DNA from 2 places in the Paenibacillus haidiansis genome. Region 1 is predicted to be linked to the other one. Evidence: predicted binding sites of a transcription regulator. Region 1 holds the regulator's gene; the other holds the start of a gene.
What was found. Region 1 encodes Rex, which represses fermentation and respiration genes when NADH is low (regulators of the CRP and FNR family bind a similar motif). Its sites were predicted from a motif close to TTGTGAAATATTTCACAA; they were not measured.

Region 2: V3851_RS20850 (cytochrome ubiquinol oxidase subunit I) is a predicted target of Rex. The motif match lies at 1,585-1,602, and genes of this name have one in related genera.

Annotation. Positions count from the first base shown of each region.
Region 1 covers NZ_JAZHPZ010000001.1:135,538-139,750, forward strand. Annotated here, with positions in the region: gene V3851_RS00585 (hypothetical protein) at 1-264, opposite strand, end outside; gene V3851_RS00590 (cell wall elongation regulator TseB-like domain-containing protein) at 489-974, opposite strand; gene V3851_RS00595 (amidohydrolase) at 1,006-2,307, opposite strand; gene V3851_RS00600 (redox-sensing transcriptional repressor Rex) at 2,282-2,944, opposite strand; gene dinG (ATP-dependent DNA helicase DinG) at 3,020-4,213, opposite strand, start outside.
Region 2 covers NZ_JAZHPZ010000013.1:125,967-130,179, forward strand. Annotated here, with positions in the region: gene cydB (cytochrome d ubiquinol oxidase subunit II) at 1-98, opposite strand, end outside; gene V3851_RS20850 (cytochrome ubiquinol oxidase subunit I) at 85-1,488, opposite strand; gene V3851_RS20855 (nitrous oxide-stimulated promoter family protein) at 1,708-2,148, opposite strand; gene V3851_RS20860 (hypothetical protein) at 2,180-3,799, opposite strand; gene V3851_RS20865 (ABC transporter ATP-binding protein) at 3,813-4,213, opposite strand, start outside.

The DNA of each region.
Region 1 (4,213 bases):
CTCTCTGTTGCCGATCCATTTCTCTCCATCGGTCTCAATTTGTTTGACGAGACTGCCAAAATCCGTGCCCGGCTCCAAATCGAGTTTCAACACCGCCTGTTTTTGGGTAATATCGGTGTGAACGCTTTTGACGCCGTCGTATTGGCTGATTTTATGCTCAAAAGGGCCTTCGACGACCCACTCTTTATAAGCGAACCATCCTCCGAACAACAGCAGCGCGGACACTGCCACACTAGCCACAATCGGTACAATACGCAGTTTCACGTAAATGTCCTCCTTGCTGTAAATTTTGAATCGAATATATCAAAAAGTCATTATCGTCTATCTATAAATTTTCTACAAGTTAGAGTATATCATATCGTATATACTATTTCGAATGAAGAGTGTGAATATATTTTAAAATTTAAATTAAAATCATTAAAAAAAGCCTTGCCAAAGACCGTCACTTATACAGCGTCCTTGGCAAGGCTATATTTTTTTCAAAAAAACTACCGATTAGGCAATGTGAATACTTCTTCCAGCGGCGTCCCGTCGCCGAAACGGAAGAAACGGTAGTAATGATGGGCATTTTCCTTGTAAAAAAGCTGCCAGACCAGCTCATCGTTATATATACCCGGCATTAATCTGACGATTTCGATTCCCGGATAGGTGTCGCGTATGATCTCGCGCACCTGGCTTTCCGATACCCCTTCGGACAGCGGCTTTATTTCGGGCTGTCCGCCTTCCGGCAGCCAGATCATGACCTCGCGGCCATTCTCATCCTTACCCTGAATGACCCAGCAGACTTTGTCCCAGACGGACTTCCACACTTTCGTCGTTTCCTGAAGCCCCGCTTCCTGCCGGGCCTGCTGAACGGCCGCGTCCTCTCCTTGCCGTAATTCCTGCTGAATATAGAGATAATAACGGTGAAGGCCGATGAGCACGAGCGCCAAAATCACAATGGAGAGCAGGATCCATTTGGTTCTGTTTCTCAAGCCTCTCTTCCTTTCCCCAATGCCGGATTAATCATCGAGCGAGCAAGCCCTCAAAAGCCGCCTGCGCTTCGAACCGCACTTTCTCTTCGTCCAAGGTCAGGCATTCTCCGTGCTTGACGACCTGCTTGCCGTTCACCCAGACATGCTCTACATCCTTCGGACCGGCGGAGTAAACCGCATGCGAAATATAATCGGTCCGCGGCAGGAAATGAGCCTGCTCCGTATCCAGCGCGATGAAATCCGCCTTCATCCCGGCGGCGAGCTTGCCCGTATCGGACAGGAAGAGCGATTTAGCTCCGTATTCCGTGCCCATTCGGAGCGCTTCCGCTGCCGGAACGGCCGTAGGGTCGCCCGAAACTCCCTTATGGATCAGGGCCGCCAGGCGGATCTCTTCGAACATGTCGAGGTTATTGTTGCTGGCCGGACCGTCCGTGCCGAGCGAGACGGTGACCCCGGCCTTAAGCAGCTCGGGCACGCGCGCCACGCCGCTTGCCAGCTTGAGATTGCTGCCCGGATTATGGGACACGGCGACATGGTGATCCGCTAAAATCCCGATTTCCTCGTCGGTCAAATGCACGGCGTGCGCCAGCAGTGCCGGGCGGCTGAACAAGCCGAGATTGAGCAGATGCTGAACGGGACGAACGCCGTAATCGGCCACATTCTGCTCGACTTCGGCGCGCGTTTCCGACATATGCGTATGAAGCGGAAGATTCAGATCATGCGCCGCCTGTACGATTTTCTCGATATAATCCGGAGGACAGGTATAAGGCGCGTGCGGAGACATCATCGTCGTAATCCGCCCGTCCGCCTTGCCGTGCCAGTTCTTGGCGAAGGCCACCGCATCATCCAGCTTCTGCTGCTGCACATCCGGCGGACACAAACCGATCACGCCGCGCGTCAGCACGGCGCGGATGCCCGACTGCTCGACTACGGCTGCCACTTGATCCATATGGTCGTACATATCGAGGAACGTCGTCGTCCCGCCTTTCAGCATTTCCAGAACCGACAGTGCCGTGCCCCGGTACACGTCTTCTCCCGAAAATTTAGCTTCCATCGGCCACATTTTCTCCTGCAGCCACTGCTGCAGCACCATATCGTCGCCATAACCGCGAAGCAGGGACATCGCGGCATGGCCGTGGGTGTTGATCAGGCCCGGCAGAAACAGCAGGCCTTTGCCGTCGAACGTTTCGGCTCCTTCCGCTCCCACAGGCCGGTCTTCGCCGATATAGGCGATCGTGTCGCCTTCAATCAGCATATAGCCGCGAAGAACCGGGTTTTCCCGGTCAAGTACGGCAAAAGTTCCATCTTTAATCAGCCATTTTCGAGTCGTCATTGGTTGTTTCCTTTCCCCCATCCAAATAATACGCCAAGCTCATCAAATCGGTTGTGAAATCGGCCGCATGCACGCGCACTTCGGCCGGGGCCTTGATGATGATCGGAGCAAAATTGAGGATCGCCCCGATCCCCGCTTCGATAAGCTGGTCGGCCACGCGTTGTGCCTCTACGTCCGGTACCGTAATAATGCCGATACGGATATTTTTCTTCTTTACGGTTTCGATCAGCTCTTCGATCGGCTGAATCTCGATGTTGTTGATCATGGTGCCGATTTTGGCGGGCGATGAATCAAAAACGGCCACAATTTTCATATTGTCCTTGACGTAAGCATTGTAATTGGACAGCGCCTGACCGAGATTACCGGCACCGATCAAAGCGACGTTGATCTGCTGGTCCAAATTGAGAATTTGCCTGATCTTTTCGATCAGATAGGGCACATCGTAGCCGATCCCCTTGCGGCCGAAATCGCCGAAATACGCGAGATCCTTGCGGATTTGCGCCGGATTGAGATCCAGCTTCTGTCCCAGCTCCTGGGACGATACCGTCGGAACTTCACGGCGGCTCAATTCATTGAGAAACCGCAAATACACCGGCAATCTGCGTACTACAGCATCCGAAATTTTTTCCGTTTTCATTGGTTATCCCCCTATTTGGCGCGATTTGAACAACAATTACCGCTCTTATTCATCACTCTTTATAAATCTCGCTCTTTATACATCCAGCCATTCCGAAATGCGAGGAACCATCTGCCCAAGCGGCATATGCTCCATCTTCGGTCCAGGCAAAGAATATAAAAAATACTTTCCGTAGTAAGATTCCAAGATGCGCGTATCGTAAACGACCACGATCCCGCGGTCCTGCGAGGACCGGACCAGCCGTCCGAAGCCTTGCTTGAACCGGATCACGGCCTGAGGAACCGACAGCTTCATAAACGGATTCTTCTTCTCCTGCTGCAGCCGTTCGCTCTTGGCCTCAACGAGCGGATGGTTGGGCGGTTGAAACGGCAGCCGGACGATGGCGAGACTGGTCAACGCTTCTCCAGGGATGTCCACTCCTTCCCAAAAGCTGTTGGTTCCCAGCAGCACGGAGGCGTTCTGTCCCTGAAAGCGCCGGGTCAGCTTGGTCCGGCTTCCGCTGTCCATGCCTTGCCCGATCACGGTAATTCCCTGCTCCGCCAAGAGCTCCTTGAGCGGATCGTATACCTGCCTTAGCATCCGGTAGGAAGTGAACAACACCAGCATGCGGCCTTTCGTGACGACCGCCGTATCGGCCAGCGATTGCACCAGCGTACGCACAAAATGATCGTCGCCCACGCTGCCCTTCACGCTGGGGAAGTCACGCGGGATGACCACAAGCGCCTGTTCGCGGTAATTGAACGGCGAGGGAAGCATCGCCGTAAGCAGCCGCTCCTGTTCCGCCGCTTCCCCGAGCCCAAGCTGGTCGATCATATATTGAAACGATTTATCCACCGACAGCGTAGCCGAAGTCATGACCACGCTTTTCTTCTTATCGAAGAAAAATCCTTTCAGCTGCGTGCTCACATCGATCGGAACCGCAAACAATTGCAGAGATTTGCTGCGATAGGTGCCGTTTCCTTCGAGCCAGTAGACCGTATTGGCATCGTCCATCTTCATGAAGAACCGCAGGGCGTCGCGCTCGCCGGCCAGATCCTTGAACAGGCCGCTGATATCGGTGACTAAACTGTCGAATCCGTAATCGTTGTCGTCGTCCTTCAGCTCGGCAAGCAGACGCTCCCCTTTGCGGATCGTATCGGAAAGCGTGGTATAGATCTGATTCTCGATCGCGGAAAGCGCCTCCCAGACTTTCGGCTTCTTGTCCTGCAAGAGCCGGAGCACGAATTGTCCGGGGTCGCCGGGGGCCGCATCACTGCGTTCCGGCATGAG
Region 2 (4,213 bases), on a different contig from region 1:
GTGCTCATGCCGACCCCGAAATCGAAGCCCTCGAGGAAGAAGAAACCGATAAACAAGACGGCCACAAGCACAAACCAAAGCTCATTAAGAGACAGCATGGTATCCCTCCTTACCGTATGGATCCGTCGATTTGTCGTCCGTGTGGTTTTCGGCATACGGGCCTTTCTTGATCGTTTTCACGAACAGGTAAACCATCACGATCGCCAGAGCGGTATAAATTGCGCAGTAAGCGATCAGGGAGAACAATAATTGTCCCGAGGTTACGCTCGGCGACACGCTGTCCTTCGTCTGCATCAGACCGAATACGGTCCATGGCTGACGGCCGAATTCCGTCATTACCCAACCCGCCGTATTGGCGATGAACGGAAGCGAAATCCCCCACAGCATCAAGCGGTAATACCATTTATTCGGCCGCTCCAGCTTTTTGCGCCAAGCCAGATATACGCCGTACATGCCGAGCAGAATCATCAAGCATCCGGCCGCGACCATAATCCGGAAGCTCCAGAAGGTCGTTTTTACCGGAGGAATATAATCGCCGGGCCCGTAAGTTTGCTCGTACTCCGCCTGCAACTCATTCATCCCTTTGACTTCGCCGGAAAATTGGCTGTAGGACAAAAAGCTGAGCAAATACGGAATTTTAATCTCAAAATTGTTCTTTCCATTATCCGTATCGATATGGGCATAAACCGTCCAAGGAGCGGGGTCGCCGCTCTTGCCCCAAAGTCCTTCCGCCGCCGCCATTTTCATCGGCTGGGTTTTCACCAGGTATTGCGACTGCTGATGACCGGCCAGCGCGGTGCCGAACGATGCGACAAGGCCGATAATGACCGCGATCGTAAACGATTTTTTGAAGAACTGAACATCTTGCTTGCGCAGCATTTTATACGCGCTGATCCCCGTAATCATGAATGCGCCGGTAGCAAAGGCCCCCAGTACAGTGTGCGGGAATTCCACCCACAATTGGCCGTTGCCGATCAAAGCAAAGAAGTCGTTCATTTCCGCCCGTCCGTTGTTGATCGTGTAGCCAACCGGTCTTTGCATAAAGGAGTTGGCGGCCAGAATCCAGAATGCCGATACCGTCGTTCCCAGCGCCACCAGCCAGATGCAAATCATGTGCACCTTTTTGGACAACCGGTCCCAGCCAAAGATCCACAGGCCGATAAAGGTGGATTCCATAAAGAAGGCGAACAAAGCCTCCACCGCCAGCGGGGCACCGAACACGTCACCTACAAACCGCGAGTAATCCGACCAGTTCATCCCGAACTGGAACTCCTGAATGATCCCGGTGACAACGCCCACGGCAAAGTTGATGAGGAACAATTTCCCCCAGAACTTCGCCATCCGCTTGTATTCCTCTTTGCCTTTGACGACATACATCGTCTCCATGATCGCGATCAGCAGAACGAGACCGATGGACAGAGGAACGAAGAAAAAGTGAAAAATCGTCGTCGCCGCAAATTGAAGTCTTGCCAGCACTAACGCTTCCATAATTCTTACCCCTACTTTCTCCAATCAATATTAATTCTTATCTAATGTGAATTCTATCACGGAAAAATGAAGATACACGGTGAAAAAGTAATAATTTTGTGACAAGAATCACATGACGAATGTCACATTTGTGAACTATATAAAAAAACCTTGCTCCAATGCGGTTTTCGCGCTGCAAAGCAAGGTGTGAAAAATATGTGTCTGGACTAGGAGACCTCGTTAATCGAGCTCTGTCAGCGCGATACGCGCCCTCCCGTCGATCATATGCCGGATCGTCAGAACGGGATGAGATAACAGCATGCGGGGGCCGGCATAGCGCATCACCCGTTTGATCATATCCCGTTGCACCGGGGCGTAACAGTGAACCGGACAGGAGACGCAGGTCGATTTGTCTTCCCCGAACCTGCAAAACGAGAGGCGCTTCATCGCATACCGCTCCAGTTCCTTGCACTCCTCGCACAAGCCGCTGCCCATGCGGTCATCGGCGTACTTGAAGCTTGTCCTCCGCCACCTCCCTCCAAGCGAATCTAGGCTCCGGCTCTTCTTATGGGCACCCCGGCAATAAATGCCGATCATATGCCGGATCGTTATTTTCTCCCGGGTGATTCTCGGCCCTTCTATTCTTTGCGCCTGTCGGGAATGCTGGTAGGTTCTGTTCATGCCTTTCCTCCGTAAAAGTGTTGAGCCCTCTTTATTCCCTCCTGCTCAGCTTACCGAACAGCTTGCGCCACAATATCCAATTGGCCGCCGGCAATATCGCCGCGTAGACATAAATGCCGTAGCTGACTTTAGTCGCCATGAAATGGATGAACCCCAACCCCGCAAGCAGGAAATATAAAGGAATCATGCGGACCCCCTCTCCCTGCTGCGCCGCCTCAAACCGCTCCGAGAACGGAAGCCCTTTGCTTAAGTAAGCGAAGGATAGTACCGTGAATACCAGAATAGCCAAGCCGGCCACAAGCAGATCGGGCAAAATATCGGCTCCGAACAACAGGGCCATGATCAGGGCTTCCAGCGCATACAGCGGCATAATTAGCCGCGCTGCGGCGGCGAGCAGCGTCCCCCTGTAAACCGGAAGCATGTCTCCGATCGGCAGTGCCCGGTAAATCCAGGCCGCCTTGTAACTCCCCGAGTATTTAAGCATCATGACAACGGTGGGCACAAGCAGGGCGCTAAAGTATATAAACAGATACATTCTTGTCTTCGCAAGCCCGTACAGCCCGTCTGTGGCTCCATTCATAAACATAAACAGGAACGGGAAAATAAGCGACAACCCGAGCGTAGGATATACTTTCAGCTTGAACTCCCGCTCATTTCCCAGCATGGTCCACGCAAAGCGAAAGAATACTTCCTCCTCCGGATTTGCGCATAACAGACGCGAAAGACGCTTCGGCCATTTCCCCTGCCCCGCTTTTTTGCCGCGGCCCGGATCGGACAGCTTCTGAAGATTGTTTTCCAGCAAAGGCATCAGCTTGACATATAACAAAAATGCCAGAATCGGCACAAATACAGACAGCAGCGACAGCAGCACAAGCATACTCTGGCCGTTCCCGTGCAGCAGCACTTCGAACGGTGCCCCGAACCACACCGGAACGATCAGGAACTGCCACCATTCCGGCTGCAATTCGGCTTGCAGACCCATGAAGTCAAACAATCGGACCAGGAACTGATAGCCGACGGCAAGCGCTACCGTGAGTCCGATCTGAACATAGTTGATCAGATCCTTCAGTCTCTCGCCGTCATAAAATTTAAGTATCACAAGATAAATCAGCGCGGTGAACACCACGATCAGCAGGTCCATTAAAATCAGTTCAATCAGAAACAGCAGGGCAAATCCGATTCCATGCTTGACGACCCCTACCCCCAGCGGAACGATAGCCAGCGCTCCGGTCACAAAGAACATATAGAATAAAATATGCAGCGTCTTGGCCATGGCGATCGTTCTGCGGTCCACCGGCTTCGTCGCCAGAATGCTCCGGTCCCGGGTATCCAGCAATACGGAAGAGAAGTCCGCGATCAGCGAGGTCATGATCATGAACATAAATATGCCGAATATAAAGCTCACCTGGAAAAAGGAATTGTTGCCGATTGCCAGAAAGACGGAAGAGAATCCGCCCATGAGCAGGTAAAGCCACAGAGAACCGATGAACTGGTTTTTCTTATCCTTTTTGCGGGAATTACCGACGATCGTCGGGGCCCTTCTTCCGTCCATCAGCAGTTTGATTTGAAGTATGCGCCGCATGGCGGGATAATTGAAACCCAGCTTTTCGAACAGTCCCTTAAAGCGGTCCAGTACCACCAACGATTTCATCTCGCCCATACCCCTATACCTCTTGCACAATCGCGACGAACTGCTCAGCAATGTCCTGATGCTCGTTAAAGCCCGTCAATTGATTGAAAATTTGCTCCAGTGAGCCTCCGCTGACTTGACCCTTAAGCTGCTCGAAGCTGCCGTCGGCCACGATGCGTCCATCGGCCAGCAAAATGATGCGGTGGCTGATTTTTTCGACAACGTCCATGATGTGCGAGGAATAAAAAATCGTCTTCCCTTGCGCGGCCAACAACGCGAGAACCTCCTTGACCACCATCACGCTGTTGGCGTCCAATCCGCTGAGCGGCTCATCAAGAAACAAGATATCCGGATTGTGCAGCAGGCTGGAAATCAGCAGCACCTTCTGCTTCATTCCTTTAGAAAATGTAGCGATCCGCACATCGAACACTTCCT